4 regions of the Citrobacter sp. ANG330 genome follow, and region 4 is predicted to be linked to each of the others. Evidence: predicted binding sites of a transcription regulator. Region 4 holds the regulator's gene; each other region holds the start of a gene.

Region 1 (4,217 bases), on a different contig from region 4:
TGCTCAGCTCATCCAGCGTCATCAACTGGATACCGATGTTGCCGAGCGTGGAGGCTTCAACAGGGCCGGCCATCACACGAATGCCGCAGGCATCGGCGCAGAGTTGATTCAGTAGGGCGTTCTGACAGCCGCCGCCGACAATGTGCAACTGGCTGAAGGTTTCGCCGCGCAGTGCCGCCAGTTCCTGCAACACATCGGCGTACAGCAGCGCCAGGCTGTCGAAAATACAGCGCGCCAGTTCCGCATCGCTGTTTGGTACCGGCTGGCCGGATTCACGACAGGCGGCCTGAATTTCGGCGCTCATATCGGCAGGATTAATAAAGCGATCGTCATTTGGGTTAATCAGAGAGCGGCAGGCGGGCAGCGCCTCTGTTGCCGCGATCAACGCAGGCAGATTGCGCACCTGACGCTCTTTCAGTACGCGCTGCAGCAGCCAAAGCCCCATGATATTTTTCAGTACCCGATAACGGCCTTCCGCGCCGCCTTCATTGGTAATGTTGGCCGCCAGCGCGGCGTCGTTGGTGTAAGGCGTTCGGCTTTCAAAGCCCATTAACGACCAGGTGCCGGAGGAGAGATACGCGCTGTGTTTGTCGGCCAGCGGCGAGGCGATCACCGCGCTGGCGGTGTCGTGGCTGGCGACCGCGACGACGGGAATGCGATTTTTCTGCGGGCAAATCCAGTAACCAATCACATTACCCGGATGGGTAGGACGACCGAACCACGCTTTGTCTACGCCCGTCCACGCCAGCAATGTGTCATCCCAGTCGTCGCTGTTGATATTGACCAGTTGCGTGGTGGTGGCGTTGGTGTATTCCCAGTTCAGTTCGCCGGTCAGCCGGAAACTAAAGTAATCGGGGATCAGTAGCGCGTGTGCCACCTGAGAAAGCCGTTCCGGCTGCTGCTCGACCAGCGCGCGCAACTGGTAGAGCGTGTTAAACGGCAGGAACTGAATCCCGCTGCGTTGGTAAATGTTGCCTTTACCGAGCTGTTCCTGTGCGCGCTGCATTACGCCTGTGGTGCGGCTGTCACGGTAAGACACGGGTAGCCCGACGCGCTGGCCTTGCTTATCGAGCAGGACATAGTCCACGCCCCAGGTATCAATGCCGATACTGTCGATGCGAATGCCTTCATCGCAGACTTTTTCCAGGCCCAGGCGAATGGCGTCTTCGAGACTGTCGAGATCCCATGTGTCGAAACCGTCCTGATTTTGCAGGCAGTTAACGAAGCGGTGAATTTCACGCAGCGTCAGAGTGCGATGTTCACTGTCATAGCGTGCCAGCATTACCCGTCCGCTGGAGGCGCCAAGATCGACAGCGACACAATGGTGAAAAGTCATAGTGAGGTCCTTCTGAGTTTCATTAGGCCCAGTCTAGAAAACCTCGTAAACGCTCACCTTCTTGTTACTGACAGGCAAAATTGGCCGCTGGCAAGATAGCAAAGATGAACGTGATAACCTTCACAGTTTCCGGTAATTAGCCTGTTCTTCCCGGATGTGACGCCGTCCGCATTTCCGGATCTTTCCCGCCCTTTCTTGAAAAATTGACCGTGTTTGCGCGGTTTCGCGTCAAAAATTTAAGGTGCGGTGGCTAACCCTTAATTACTATTTTGGACATGTTCATTCGCTCAGGAAGCCATCATGACCGTACTGCACAGCGTGGATTTTTTTCCATCAGGTAATGCGCCCGTGGCCATTGAACCCCGGCTTCCGCAGTCCGCTTTTCCTGAGCATCACCATGATTTCCATGAGATTGTGATAGTTGAACATGGCACGGGTATTCATGTGTTTAACGGCCAGCCCTACACCATCAGCGGCGGTACGGTCTGCTTTGTTCGCGACCATGATCGACACTTATATGAACATACGGATAATCTTTGCCTGACGAATGTGCTCTATCGCTCGCCCGATGCGTTCCAGTTTTTATCCGGGCTGAATCAGCTACTGCCGCAGGAGCTGGACGGCGTCTATCCTTCCCACTGGCGAGTGAACCAAAGCGTGCTCCAACAGGTGCGGCAACTGGTGGCAAAGATGGAACAGGATGGCGATGAGAGCGATCTTCCCGGCCTGGCCCATCGCGAAATTCTGTTTATGCAGTTGTTGGTGCTGTTACGCAAAAGCAGCCTGATGGAAGGGGCGGAAAATAACGATGCGCGGCTGAATCATCTGATAGCCTGGCTGGAAGACCATTTTGCGGAGGAGGTCTGCTGGGAGGCGCTGGCCGAACGGTTTTCGCTTTCTCTGCGCACGTTGCATCGCCAGTTGAAACAGCAAACCGGGTTGACGCCGCAGCGTTATCTCAACCGCCTGCGTCTGATCAAAGCCCGTCACTTGTTACGTCATAGCGATGAAAGCGTCACGGAGATCGCCTATCGCTGCGGTTTTGGCGACAGTAACCACTTTTCGACTCTGTTTCGCCGTGAATTCAACTGGTCACCGCGCGACATCCGCCAGGGGCGAGATGCGTTACTTCAGTAACGCGAATACTATCAACGTTTTTTGCCGCCAGAATGTGAATAATCATCGTTCTATGATGCCGGATGTCTAATCCGGCCTGGGTGTTGACGTAATTTGTGGCCGGATAAGCGAAGCGCCATCCGGCAGGGAAGATGCTGGTGGCGAATCATCTGGTGCTTTTAAAAGACGATTTCTTTGCGAATGCCGGGCAAGCCGTCGCCGTTGCCGATCGCTATCCGCAAAATGTGTTTGCTGAACATACGCATGATTTTTGTGAGCTGGTGATGGTCTGGCGCGGCAACGGTTTGCACGTGCTGAATGACCGTCCCTATCGCATCACCCGTGGCGATCTGTTTTATATTCGCGCCGAAGACAAACACTCCTACACCTCCGTTAACGACCTCGTGTTGCAGAACATTATCTATTGCCCGGAGCGGCTGAAGCTGAATCTGGGTTGGGAGAGCGCAATTCCGGGATTTAACGGTACCCCGCGGCAGCCGCACTGGCGGTTGGGCAGCGTTGGCATGGCGCAAGCCCGCCAGGTGATAAGCCAGCTTGAGCATGAAAGTACCCAGCACGATCCGCTCGCTAACGACCTGGCGGAACTGCTGTTTGGTCAACTGGTGATGACGCTGAAACGCCACCGTTATGCCACCGACACGGAGATGGCAACCTCCAGCGAAACGTTACTGGATAAACTCATCACCGCGCTGGCTGGCAGCCTTGAGCGACCGTTTGCGCTGGATGAATTTTGCGAGCAGGAAGCGTGCAGTGAACGCGTGTTGCGCCAGCAGTTTCGCAGCCAGACCGGGATGACGATTAACCAGTATCAGCGGCAGGTCCGCGTTTGTCATGCGCAATATCTTCTTCAGCACAGTCGGTTGATGATCAGTGAAATTTCGATGCAGTGCGGTTTTGAGGACAGTAACTACTTTTCGGTGGTGTTTACGCGGGAAACCGGGATGACGCCCAGTCAGTGGCGTCATCTCAGTCACCAGAGCGATTAGCTAGCCATGCCCAGCCCGACAATGTTGGCGGCGATGATGATCACCACGCATCCCAGACTCAATACACCAACAGGGCGACGTCCGGCATTTTTCCACTCTTTCAGCACCAGACCGACGATGCCGCCGCACAGCACGTAGAAACTCATGTGCAGCATCCAACTGATGTAGTCATATTGCGCCGGAATACGCGCGTGGCCCCAGGCGTAGAAAAAGAACTGCAAATACCACATCAGGCCGCCCAATGCAGACAGCAGCACGTTGGTAATAATCAGCGGCTTTGCCAGTGAGAAGTCGGCTTTTACTGACAGATTTTTTACCTTTGCCAGACGAATAAAGCAGAAGCCCAGGTTGACCAGCGCGCCGCCACCCATGATCACCACGTAGCTTGGTAGTGCGACATACAGCGGATCGACACCCAGCGCGGCAGCGGCTTCATGCATCGGCTTCGCGGCATTCATCGCAAATGACATACCTGCGGAGAAAATGCCGCACATTACCGCCAGCAGCAGCCCTTTTTTCAGGTTGAACTCTTCGGCTTTGATGCCCATTTTGCGCTCTTTGAGCTGGCCCGCGCGGGTGACGATCCCGACGCCAATCAGCGCAACCAGCACCCCGAGCAGCGTCATACGCCCGCCTTCGGTATTGATTAGTACATCAAAGTTGCCATTGATGATGGGCGTCATCAACGTACCGACAATTAGCGTGATGCCGATAGCAATACCAATTCCCATCGACATGCCGAGGTAGCGCATGGTCAG
Region 2 (4,217 bases), on a different contig from region 4:
GGAGACATCAGGCCGATCAGCGGGTCGAAGATACCCAATCCCGGCGCGAGACGTTTGATTCCGAAGGCGATCACCAGCATGCCGGTAATTCCACCGGCGAGCGTATTGGCGGTGATCATCGGCAGCGGTGCGGCCAGCGCATAGGGAATCGCGGGTTCGGTGGCGACGGTGGCACCGACGACAATGGCGCTGCTGGCAGCAGCCTTTTCCTGTTGGGTAAACAGTTTTGGCGTCAGATACGTGGCAATGCCTGCCGCGACGGGCGGCATCAGCGCGACGACGCCGACAATGGCGTACCAGTCGTAAATATGTTTTTCCAGCAGTGAGAAACAGAAGAACCAGGCGGTTTTGTTGATAGGTCCACCCATATCAAATGCCAGCATCGCGCCAACGAGAAAGGCTGCGCCCATTTTCATGGAGGGTGGGATCGTATTCAGAAAATGCAACAGGCCACTCATGATGTCTGACATGACCGGGCCGATGGCGTAATAGGTCAGTACGCCAAATACCAGCAGTGTGACAAACGGAATTAGCATTGATCCCAGCAGCGGTTGAAGCGCTTTGCCGAGACGCACTTTGCGAAACCACAGCACGAAATAACCGATTGCCAGGCCAAGTACTACCGCGCCGAGAAAACCGGCGCCAGACTGGGTGCCGAGCAATCCTTTATCGTTAGCCAGATAACAGACCAGGAATGCCGGGGCGAATGCGGGTTTGTCAGCAATCGACCCTGCGATGTAAGCCCCCATAATCGGGATCATAAAGGTGAAGCCCAGATAACCGATGGATTCGACAATCCAGGAAAATGACGGCGCACCTTTCGACATATCGGTATACGGTAAGCCGAACTGCACCAGCATATTGGCGATGGCAACCAGAATACCGCCACCGATCACAAACGGCAGCGCGGCGGAAACCCCCGCCATCAAATGGCTCATGACGCTGCCTTGCGGGACATCCTGCTTACCGAGTTTTACGCCGTTGTCGGTGGCAAAAAGCTGAGAGTGTGACGGTAATTGCGTGAAAATGAGGTCGATATTTTTCAGCGCCTGCGCAATGGCTATCTCATAGACTTTTTTCCCGGCAAATCGCGCCCGATCTTCACCGCTTAATCCCCGACCGGTGGCTAAAATCACGTAATCGGCCGCGGCAATTTCATCCTGAGTCAGTCGGTTTTCGACACCGCTTGAACCCTGGGTTTCGACTTTTATCGTATATCCGAGCGAGCGCGCTTTTTGCTCCAGCGCTTCCGCCACCATGTAAGTATGAGCGATACCGGCAGGGCAGTTGGTGATCGCCACTAAACGTAAGGATGACTCCATAGCCGCTTCCTTATGAGGTTAGGGTCTGATTTAACAAGGTCAGCACCTGAGTGGCATCGCCTTGTTTCAGTTGATTGATGAAATCCTGATGGATGATTTTGCGACACAGGGTGCCGATGATTTGAACCTGAGCGTCTTCACCGGATTGCGGTACGCCGAGGCAGATCCAACAATTGACGACTTCGCCATCGCTGGCGCGCCAGTCAACGCCCTGAGCGTGACGGGCGAACAGAACAAAGGGATGTTTTACACAGTCGCTTTTGCCATGCGGCACGGCGACGCCTGAGCTAAATCCGGTGGAGTGGAGTTTTTCCCGCATCAAAAGCGTCTGTAGAAACACCTGTCGGTCGGTGATGGCGCCATTGCGAAAGGCCATTTCCGCAAGTTGTTTAAGAATGGAATAAGGACTGTTGCCCTGAATATTCAGATCAAGGCAACGTGTTGTGAGCATGGACATAAAGGAACTCCGTTAAAACGCGTTATGAAGATTTTAACGAGGAGACCGTGTTGTGATGAGCGGCAATATGTCTGAGCGGAGTGACATAATGTGGGCTAAGCATCAACAGGCTTTGTGCGCAAGCCCACAGTTTGCAAAGTGAGGCAGAACGAAATAAGGCGTAAATAAACCTCCCGGTCGCAAAAAAATGCGATATTTCTCACATTTCTCTCTTTTCATAACATCGATGCAGGAAGCGGAAGACAACCGCTTAAAAGAAAAGATTTCTGTGTCAATTAACGCAATGATAATTAACGAAATTAAAAATGGATGCCTCGCGGATGCACCCTCTTAAAATGAGATGTTAGTCACAAAAAACAACCATGTAATCATCCTGTCAATATTCCGCGCTACGGAATTTATCATCATAATGTGATCTTCATTGCAAATAACAGGCTTGAAGTCAGGGAAAAATGTTTCCACGGGTGCTTCGGAGGAAACGCAATGAAAATTGGTATTGTCATTAGTGGTGGCGATGTTTCTGGAATTAATAACTTTATATTCCAGATCGCCAGACTCGCGGATGCAAAAATTACCTTATTCAATGGTGGGATCCCCGGTTTGCTGGAGAAAAATCACCATGACGTGGCGTGGCGTGATTTGGTCGATTTTTCCATTGCAGCGATACCCATTATTACCTCGGGAAGAACAACCCGTAAATTGCAGCGTAGCGAATATGAAACGATCGCCAGAAAACTCAAGTCGCTGCACATTGATGTACTGATTATGGCTGGCGGCGACGGCAGTTTACAGTTTCTCAATACCCTGAGCGAATTTGATATTAATTGTTTTGGTGTGGGCATGACCATCGATAATGATGTTTACGGTAGTCATTATACGATTGGTTTTTCGACTGCCTGCGAACAGATTATTAAGGAGGTTTCTCGTTTACGAAATACGGGCAGAGCCCTACCCGGTCGCGTGTTTATGGTGGAGTTATTGGGTGGCTATTGTGGCGAATTAACCCTGCAATCTGCGATTAAATGCAATGCGGATATCGCCCTGATTCCAGAGTCCCAGATGTCGCTTGAAGCTTTAGCAGAACGGGTAAAGCAAAAACTGGCCACCCAGAACAGCGTGATAATTCTGTGCTCAGAAGGCTACACCAGAGAATATTCCCCCGGTTTTCAGGGGGCGATTGATACCATGATTAAACAACTCGAACCGCGTATCGGCGAGCGAATTCGGAAAACCATTGTCGGTTACGGTTTACGTAATGGCGATCCGACCTGTGAAGAAATTTATCAGGGCACCATTATGGCGAGCGAAGTGGTTCGGTGCATTCAGTCAGGGATGAAAAATAAAGCAATTATTATTAATCAAAGCAATAAACCTATTCCGATTGATCTCGTAAGTATGAAAAAACGTCTGGTCGATACAGAAGGACATCATTACAAACTTGCCAAACAACTCAATATTATTTGAGGAGACCTTACATGCTGAAAATTCTTTGCGTATGTGGCTGCGGCCTCGGTTCAAGTTTTGCTATTGAAATGACGGCGAAAGCGGTTTTAAAGAAACTGGAAATTCCTGCGCATATCGAACATACCACAGTATCCGAAGCAGGCGCGTTTAAATCTGACATGATCCTGACGCAAAAAACCTTTGCTGACATCTTAACGGCGGATGCCAGTGAAGAAGAAATTAAACGGGTTGTGGTACTGAATAAGCTCACGGACAAAGACGAAATTGAAGCTAAGATCGTCGCGTTTTTAAAAGAGCGGAATCTGAAGGTAGCCGATTATGAATAGTATCGTTGAATTCATCGTTAAAGATTTGCTCGGGCAGGCATCGATATTAATTGCTTTTATCGCGATGCTCGGTCTGATCCTGCAAAAGAAATCGCCGGGGAAAACCGCAGAAGGCACGTTTAAAACGCTGCTTGGTTTTTTAATCATGATGGCTGGCATTAATATTATTGTCGCCACGCTGACCTTCCTGAACGATATTTTTACTCAGGGATTTGGCATGAAGGGCTATATTACCGATGTGGCCGCCATTGCCGGGTTAGCGAACCGTGAACTGGGTTCGGAAGTGGCGTTAACGCTCATGGTGATTTTTGCCGTCAATATCATTATTGCGCGCCTGACACCGCTGAAATACATCTTCCTGACCGGACAGGCGTTATTGTGGATGGCGACCATTGGCGCGGTTATTGGCTATAAATCAGGCCTCACCGGACTGCCGCTGATTTTAACCGGTGGGATTTTTGGCGGCGTGATGGCGGTATTGATGCCTGCGCTGGCGCAACCGGTGGTCAGACGCATTACCGGCTCGGATGATGTGGCGCTGGGACATTTCTGCACCATTGGTTATCTGGTCCAGGCCGCAGTGGCTAAAGTGGTAGGCAAAGGGTCTCGCTCCACGGAAGATCTTGAGTTACCTGATAACTTCAAGTT
Region 3 (4,217 bases), on a different contig from region 4:
GCAGGGTGGTGCCAAGACTGGCTTCAAAAATCGTCGCAATGGCGGTTGGCCCCGGATGCGGCGGCAGGAAGCAGTGGGTGACCGAAAGGGCGGCGACCATCGGCACGCCGACGTACAGCAGCGGCAAACCGGATGAGGCCACCACCGTGAATACCAACGGCAGCAGCAGTACAAACCCGACTTCGAAGAACATCGCCAGCCCGACGACCAGACCGGTGACGACCAGCGCCCACTGCACGCGCTTTTTACCAAACGTTCCGATGAGGGTGGTCGCGATCCGTTGCGCGGCCCCCGTATCAGAAATCAATTTTCCCAACATTGCGCCAAAACCGAGGATCATCGCCAGCCCGCCGAGCGTACCGCCGATCCCGTTTTGAATGGAGTGTAAAACGGCCTGTGCGTCCATCCCTTCGGCGAATCCCACGACGGCTGCGACCAGAACCAGGGCGATGAAGCCATTGACTTTAAAGCCAATCATCAGGACCAGAAGCAGCGCGACGCCTGCCGCAATTATGATTAATGGCATAATCTTATCTCTTATGTGTGCCAAAAAAGCAGCGCTTGCGCGCTGCGTAGGGTTGCTCAGCGGTTACACCGCGACCAGCATGCCGCCATCGACGAACAGCAGGTGTCCGTTGACGAAGTCCGAGGCTTTGGAGGAGAGAAATACCGCTGCGCCAATCAGTTCCTGTGGATCGCCCCAGCGGGCGGCAGGTGTACGTTTACACAGCCATGAGGTGAAGGCTTCATCCTCAACCAGCGCTTTGGTCATCTCGGTTTTGAAGTAGCCCGGCGCGATGCCGTTAACCTGGATGTTATGGCGCGCCAGCTCTACGCACATACCGCGAGTCAGCATTTTCACCGCGCCTTTCGAGGCGGCGTACGGGGTGATGGTGTCGCGCCCCAGTTCACTTTGCATTGAGCAGATGTTGATCACTTTCCCGGCCTGGCGCTCCACCATGCGGCGGGTTACCGCCTGGGAGACGAGGAACACGGCGGTCTGGTTAACGGCGATCACGTCGTTCCACTCCTGCTCAGGGAATTCGGTAAACGGGTGGCGGCGCTGGATCCCGGCGTTATTGACCAGTACATCAATCGGGCCAATATCTTTTTCGATATGATCAATGGCGGCGTCGATATCCTGCTTATGCGTCACGTTAAAAGGAGCGGCAACGGCGCGGATCCCTTCCTGCTGTAGCTTTGCGACGGCGGCTTCAGCCCGTTCTGACGTAATATCGTTAACGATAATCTGCGCGCCATACTTGCCAAGACCCGTTGCCAGCAAATAACCGATCCCCTGGGCGGAGCCGGTGATCAGAATATTTTTACCTGCCAGTGAAAAAAGATCGTTCATGATATTGCTCCTTATTTTTCATTCTCAAAGACGAGCTGAACTTTTGCCGCCTGGGTTTTATCGCTGGCGAAAATCAGCGCCTGTTCCAGGTCGGTAAACGGATATTCCGCACTCAGTAGCGGCAGTGGATCGATAACGTTATGCGCCAGCCAGGAGACTGCGGTATTGAATTCGGTGGTAAAGCGGAACGAGCCTTTCAGCGCTATCTCTTTGCCGATCAGCATCATCATCGGGAAGTCCGGAACGGCACCACCCATACCCACCTGCACCATCACCCCTTTTGCGCGGGTGACTTCCAGACAGGTGGTAATGGAGGAGGGATGGCCGGAGACCTCGAAACTGATATCGAAATAGCCTTTCTCCGTTTTCCACTGGTCCAGAGCGTCATGCTGGGGATTTACCAGCGTATCCGCGCCCATTTGCTGAGCCAGCGACAGCGAACGGGGGCTGACATCGGCACAGACCACTTCCGCCGCGCCCAGCGTTTTCACTGCGCTGACAATCAGGCAACCGATGGGGCCGACGCCAGAGATAAATACTTTTTTCCCCTGAAGATCGCCGGCCTCATGCGCGGCATGAATGGCTACGGCCAAAGGTTCAGCAAAGGCCATCACCTTTTCGTCCGCCTCTTCCGGGTAGGGAATGCACTGGGCGGTATCGACCGTTTTAAACTGGGTAAAGCCGCCGTCGACGTGCGGAAAATACATCGCACTGCCAAAAAAGCGCATTTCAGTGCACTGGTTTTCTTCATGCTGAAGACAGTATTTACAATGACCGCATGGCTTAGATGGATTAATGGCAATCGACTGTCCTTCGCGTAATGTTTCTGAATCGCTATGGACCACTTTACCAATAACTTCATGACCTAAAATCATCGGTGCTTTGACGGTAAAATTACCGACTTTCCCTTCCTGATAATAATGTAAGTCGGAACCGCAAATTCCTCCTCGGGTTATTTTTACGAGCGTGCCTTTATTATTCCATTCGATATTCTGTTGGGTTACGGCAACAGAACGCTTACCCGCGACAACGCAGGATTGAGTTTTCACTTCCATAAATGCCTCACTGGGTCAGGTCTTCATCTCCAGTGCATTTAAGCGGTTTTAATTGTCCTTATTTGTGACAACTGTCACACTGGAAAATTGTTACACTACAATGTTACGCATAACGTGATGCGCTTTATAATTCTCATCTATGGAAATTAAAAAGCGTGAAATTGCCGATTGTGCAGGCGTAGTATCGCGCCATGGAATATGACGCAGAGGGTTTTACATGGCCGGGGAAAGCTATATTTTGATGGGCGTTTCAGGAAGTGGTAAATCGTTAATTGGTAGTAAGGTGGCGGCATTATTATCGGCGAAGTTTATTGATGGCGACGATCTCCATCCTGCCAAAAACATTGATAAAATGTCCCAGGGAATACCGTTAACTGATGAAGATCGACTGCCGTGGTTAGAGCGCTTAAATGATGCATCTTATAGTTTGTATAAAAAGAATGAGACCGGATTTATTGTCTGTTCATCATTAAAAAAACAGTATCGCGATTTTTTACGCAAGGGCAGTCCTAACGTCCATTTTCTCTGGCTGGATGGTGACTATGACATTATCCTGGCGCGGATGCAGCGTCGGGCAGGTCACTTTATGCCGGTCGGCTTGCTGAAAAGTCAGTTTGAGGCGCTGGAGTGTCCGTTGGCGGAGGAAGCCGATATTGCGCGTATCGATATTAATCATGACATTGAGAACGTGACGGCGCAGTGCCAGCAGGCTGTTCTGGCGTTTCGCCAGGCACGAGAGCGACCCAGCGCCTCATTCTGAGTTGAGAGGCGCTGAGTCAGACCGTTAGAAATCGGCTTTCAGCACCACACGGTAGCGGGCTTTACCGTCGCGCACGTGCTGGATTGCTTCGTTGATTTGCGACATCGGGAACAGTTCGGTGGTCGGCGAGACCTTGCTCCGTCCGGCAAACTTCATCAGCTTACGCAGCTCATATGGCGTACCGGTCGCCGAACCGGAGATGCTGCGATCGCCGGCAATCAGCGTGAAGGCAGGGACCGGCAGCGGCTTCAGCACTGCGCCGACGGTGTGGAAGTTGCCGCCGTAGGCCAGCGCTTCGAAGTAGGGTTGCCAGTCGAGATCGACATTGACGGTGTTGATGATGAGATCGAACTGGCCCGCGAGCGCCGTTAATGCCTGCGGATCGCGACTGTTCACCACTTTATCGGCGCCCATCGCCAGCACTTCTTTCTCTTTCGCCGGGTTAGAGCTGAACGCGGTAACTTCACATCCCATCGCATGCAACAGCTTGATGGCAATATGTCCCAATCCGCCAATACCAATTACCCCGACACGGCTGGTGGCGGTGACGTGGTGCATCAGCAGTGGTTTGAACACCGTAATACCGCCGCACAGGAGTGGACCGGCAGATTCAATATCGATGCTTTCTGGAAGCGGGATCACCCACTGCCAGTCAGCGCGCAGTTTCTCAGCAAAGCCGCCACGATTGAGAATGGTTGGTACTGCACCTTCCAGGCAGTTGATCTGATTACCACTGATACAGGCATCGCAGTGACCACAGCTGCGTGCCGTCCAGCCAATCCCCACGCGCTGGCCTACCTTCAGGCCTTTCCCCTGCGCCGCGCTGCCGAGGGCGGCCACGCGACCAATTACTTCATGCCCGGCAACCAGTGGATACTGAGAGAATCCCCACTCATTGTCGATCATCGACAAATCGGAATGGCAGATACCGCAGTAATCGACCTGCACTTCGACATCTTCCGGCTTGAGTTCGCCCGCATCATATTCAAAGAGTTCGAGTTCGCTGCCCGCCTCTTTTGCGGCATAGCTTTTAATCATCGACATCGTG
Region 4 (4,217 bases):
GAAAGTGCAGCGTCACGCCTGCAATAATCAGCCCCACCAGCGTACCCGCCGAACGGTGCAGAATACGCACGCGGGTGGCGCCATAACCGTTCTGCGTGACAAACAGCACGGTCATCAGGATCCAGTACGGTTTCGGCAGGTGTAACGCGGTTCCCATCAGACTGGCGATGCTGAGCATGACGCTGATACGCCCGGCGTTGCGTAGCGCTGGTGATTTCAGGGAAAGGTAGTTTTTCAACGCAGGAAGCAACGGAAGACGGCGCTGTTTGTCAGCCATCAGATCGCGGGCGTAAAGTGGTCGTTGAGTGCGCAGCACCCGGGCGATACGGCTGAAGTGCCAGTAACAGAACTGCCCGACGGGGTTATCCGGATGCTGATGAGCAATTTTTTCCAGCGCGCCAATCTGCTTTTGCATAGAGAAACGGGTCGGCAGTCGGTGATACAGAATGTCATCCGCCAGTACCCGCAACCGCGCGGCGACGGTTTGCGCCGTCCAGCGAATCACCTGCTCAGCGTGGCTGCGTTCGACCAGCTTTTGCACCTCTTCCGGCTGGTGCAGACTCACTGAGATATGTTCCTGTAAATCCAGCGCTTCCTGAAAGGCGCGCAGCATTCGTTTGTAGTCATTGTTGTGATGCGCCGACAGCATATGCATCTGCTGATAACACTGGGTGATGAGGTCGACGGCTTTTTGCTGGCGGACCAGCAGCGGCGGTAGCGTTTTTTCCGGATCGGTGTGCTGAGTCAGCATACTGTATTTGGCTTCGCAGTAATCCGCCAGTTCCCGGTACAGTAGGCTTAGCGACTCGCGCAGCGGTTGCTCGCGCCACAGCCAGAACCAGAACCAGTTAAATAAGCCATACCACAGCGTGCCCAGCGCGTAGATCAGCAACGGTTCCCAGACCGGCATATTTCCTGCCAGGCTCAGCGTAAAAATAGCGGCAATCAGCGAGGCGGGCAGCAGGCGGGCATGCAGTGAACTCAGTTCCGCGGTGACGCCGAGAATCAATGTGAGTCCGGTCAGGATCAGCGGCAACGGGATCGCCTGCGCCAGTAGCAGCTGCATAATCAGGCTGCATCCGGCAAACAGCGACGCGCCAATCACCAGGCGTTTGAAAAAGCGTTTGTGCGGTGTATCAAGCCCGGCAATGTTGCAGCAGGCGGGAACGAGAGAGAAGAGCAAACCCAGATGCAACTGCCCGATGATCAGGCCGACGGCCACGGGCAAACAGAGCACCAGCGTTTGACGTAGTGCATAGTTGATTTCTGGGTGATAAATCAGTCTGCGCCACATTGGCAAAACAAAAATGACGCACTACCGGGTAGCGCGCCATTTCCGATGAGATTAACGAGTGCCGTAAACGACGATCGTTTTACCGTGAGCGGAGATCAGGTTCTGATCTTCCAGCATCTTCAGGATACGACCAACGGTTTCGCGAGAACAGCCAACGATCTGGCCAATCTCCTGGCGAGTGATTTTGATCTGCATGCCGTCCGGGTGAGTCATTGCATCAGGCTGTTTCGCCAGATTCAGCAGCGTCTGGGCGATACGACCGGTCACATCGAGGAAGGCCAGGTTACCGACTTTCTCTGAAGTGACTTGCAGGCGGCGAGCCATTTGAGAAGACAGGCGCATCAGAATATCCGGGTTCACCTGGATCAACTGGCGGAATTTCTTGTAGGAAATTTCAGCCACTTCACACGCTGTTTTCGCCCGAACCCATGCGCTACGTTCCTGGCCTTCTTCAAACAGGCCCAGTTCGCCAATGAAATCACCCTGATTCAGATAAGAAAGGATCATTTCTTTCCCTTCCTCATCTTTAATCAACACTGCCACTGAGCCCTTAACGATGTAGTACAACGTTTCCGCTTTTTCACCCTGGTGAATCAGCGTGCTCTTGGACGGGTACTTATGAATATGGCAATGAGACAAGAACCATTCGAGTGTCGGGTCTGTTTGCGGTTTGCCAAGCACCATGCGCGATTATCCTCTGTTATAAGCTGTCTCCAGAGCCAAAAAATCCGCTGTCTCTGGGGTTGCAAAAATGTGCTTCCCGCGTCCTGGGAAGAGACTGTCAAAAACGAACTGCAGCCTTTAATGTGAAGTCCTCTGCATACATGCAGTACGTCAATGTATTACTGTAGCATCCTGACTGTTTTAGCATAGCTTTAGCCGTGTGTCTCCTGGTGTCTCGCTTCAGCATGACGCAGGTCGCCTTCCGTTGCGAGAATTGTTATGTACGCGTAATCTGTCAGGAAAATTAACGCACTGGAGTTAAAAAATATGCAAGCGCGTGTTAAATGGGTTGAGGGGTTAACCTTCCTGGGTGAGTCCGCTTCCGGGCATCAGATTCTGATGGACGGTAACTCTGGTGATAAAGCACCGAGCCCGATGGAAATGGTGTTGATGGCGGCTGGCGGTTGCAGCGCCATTGACGTGGTTTCTATCCTGCAAAAAGGCCGTCAGGATGTGACGAACTGCGAAGTGAAATTGACTTCAGAACGTCGGGAAGAGGCGCCACGCCTGTTCACTCACATCAACCTGCACTTTATTGTCACCGGCCACGATCTGAAGGATGCCGCCGTTGCGCGGGCGGTCGATCTGTCGGCAGAGAAGTATTGCTCTGTGGCGTTGATGCTGGGAAAAGCGGTTAACATTACCCATTCGTACGAAGTGATTGCTGCCTGATGATCATTGCCTGATGGCGCTGCGCTTATCAGGCCTACTCCTGTCGTAGGCCCGGTAAGCGCAGCGCCATCGGGCACTCCCCACCGTTTATTCGATCTTCTTGCCTTCCATCAGTCGCTGTACCAGCGGCAGCATGATCAGTTCCATTGCCAGACCCATTTTCCCGCCAGGAACCACCAACGTATTGATGTGAGAAATGAATGAGCCCTGCAGCATCGCCAGCAGCCAGGGGAAATCGATCCCTTCCAGATTGCGGAAATGAATCACCACAAAGCTCTCATCCAGTGATGGAATGCTCCTGGCTGCGAAGGGGTTGGATGTGTCCACGGTAGGAACGCGCTGGAAGTTGATGTGGGTGCGGGAGAACTGCGGCGTGATGTAGTTGATATAGTCGTCCATCGAACGGACCACCGAATCCATCACCGCCTCACGAGAATGGCCTCGTTCACTGGTGTCGCGGATAAGCTTCTGGATCCATTCCAGGTTAACGATGGGCACCACGCCGACCAGGAGATCAACATGTCTTGCGACCTCATGCTGGGGCGTGACGACGCCGCCGTGCAGGCCTTCATAGAACAGCACATCGGTGGGTTCGGGCAGTGCTTGCCACGGGGTAAACGTCCCCGGCACCTGGTTCCACGGGACGGCTTCATCGTAGGTATGCAGATATTTGCGTGACTGGCCTTTCCCGGTCTGGCCGTACTCAATAAACGTCTGTTCCAGCAGGCCGAAGTCATTGGCTTCGGGGCCAAAATAGCTGATATGGCGCCCGGCATCGCGCGCTTTGCGAATCGCCATATCCATCTCCGGACGGGTATAACGATGAAAACTGTCGCCTTCCACCTCGGCTGCACGCAGGTTGAGCTGCGCAAAAATTTTACGGAACGCGAGGCTGGTGGTGGTGGTCCCCGCGCCGCTGGATCCTGTTACCGCGATCACCGGATGTTTGGCAGACATGTTAACTCCATCAATAAATTGATTTTTTATTATAGTCGGCCGATAGCGTGCGGGTTACTCGCGAAATGATTTGCGCGGCATGATGTTGACGGTTTCGTGCAACTCAGACCACACCAGGACCGCTTCTCCACACTGTAACTGGCGTTTCACGTCGGCGACTTTTTGCTCAAGGGTACGTTCATGTTCACCATAATCGGTACCTTCGCGCAACACAAAGCTTTCGATCAGATTGTCCAGCGTCTCGGGGGAAAGGTCCTGCCAGGGGATTTGCATAGTTATGCCTCCAGATAGGGTGTCAGCCAGTCAGGAATGCGCGACTCCAGCCACATTTCTGGTCGACGCAACGTGCCGCCGATGAACCCGACGTGACCGCCATGTTCGGTTAACTGATATTCCACCTGCGGCGGTAAATCTTCCGCTTTAGGGATCACATGATGATCCATGAACGGGTCGTCTTTTGCGTGGATGATCAACGTCGGAATCGCGATGTCACTGAGCAAGGGCATGGCGCTACATTGACGATAGTAGTCGATAGCGTCAGCAAAGCCGTGAATTTTGGCGGTGATCAGAT

Evidence for each region. The regulator CRP, encoded in region 4, controls carbon source genes, mostly activating them, when cyclic AMP is high. The targets are predictions, from matches to a motif close to ATGTGANNNNNNTCACAT.
Region 1: rhaS (HTH-type transcriptional activator RhaS) is a predicted target of CRP. The motif match lies at 1,491-1,508, and genes of this name have one in related genera.
Region 2: QNN88_RS19815 (6-phosphofructokinase) is a predicted target of CRP. The motif match lies at 1,967-1,984, and genes of this name have one in related genera.
Region 3: idnD (L-idonate 5-dehydrogenase) is a predicted target of CRP. The motif match lies at 2,472-2,489, and genes of this name have one in related genera.

Annotation. Positions count from the first base shown of each region.
Region 1 is NZ_JASJUI010000011.1:87,735-91,951, reverse strand. Features, by position in the region: gene rhaB (rhamnulokinase) at 1-1,336, opposite strand, end outside; gene rhaS (HTH-type transcriptional activator RhaS) at 1,637-2,473, shown strand; gene rhaR (HTH-type transcriptional activator RhaR) at 2,611-3,459, shown strand; gene rhaT (L-rhamnose/proton symporter RhaT) at 3,456-4,217, opposite strand, start outside.
Region 2 is NZ_JASJUI010000011.1:100,684-104,900, reverse strand. Features, by position in the region: gene QNN88_RS19825 (PTS fructose-like transporter subunit IIBC) at 1-1,322, opposite strand, end outside; gene QNN88_RS19820 (PTS fructose transporter subunit IIA) at 1,333-1,779, opposite strand; gene QNN88_RS19815 (6-phosphofructokinase) at 2,263-3,243, shown strand; gene QNN88_RS19810 (PTS sugar transporter subunit IIB) at 3,255-3,569, shown strand; gene QNN88_RS19805 (PTS sugar transporter subunit IIC) at 3,562-4,217, shown strand, end outside.
Region 3 is NZ_JASJUI010000003.1:503,784-508,000, reverse strand. Features, by position in the region: gene idnT (gnt-II system L-idonate transporter) at 1-526, opposite strand, end outside; gene idnO (gluconate 5-dehydrogenase) at 590-1,354, opposite strand; gene idnD (L-idonate 5-dehydrogenase) at 1,366-2,409, opposite strand; gene idnK (gluconokinase) at 2,627-3,169, shown strand; gene ahr (NADPH-dependent aldehyde reductase Ahr) at 3,194-4,213, opposite strand.
Region 4 is NZ_JASJUI010000010.1:139,600-143,816, forward strand. Features, by position in the region: gene QNN88_RS19250 (YccS/YhfK family putative transporter) at 1-1,294, opposite strand, end outside; gene crp (cAMP-activated global transcriptional regulator CRP) at 1,346-1,978, opposite strand; gene QNN88_RS19260 (OsmC family protein) at 2,285-2,689, shown strand; gene QNN88_RS19265 (phosphoribulokinase) at 2,777-3,646, opposite strand; gene QNN88_RS19270 (YheU family protein) at 3,701-3,919, opposite strand; gene QNN88_RS19275 (hydrolase) at 3,922-4,217, opposite strand, start outside.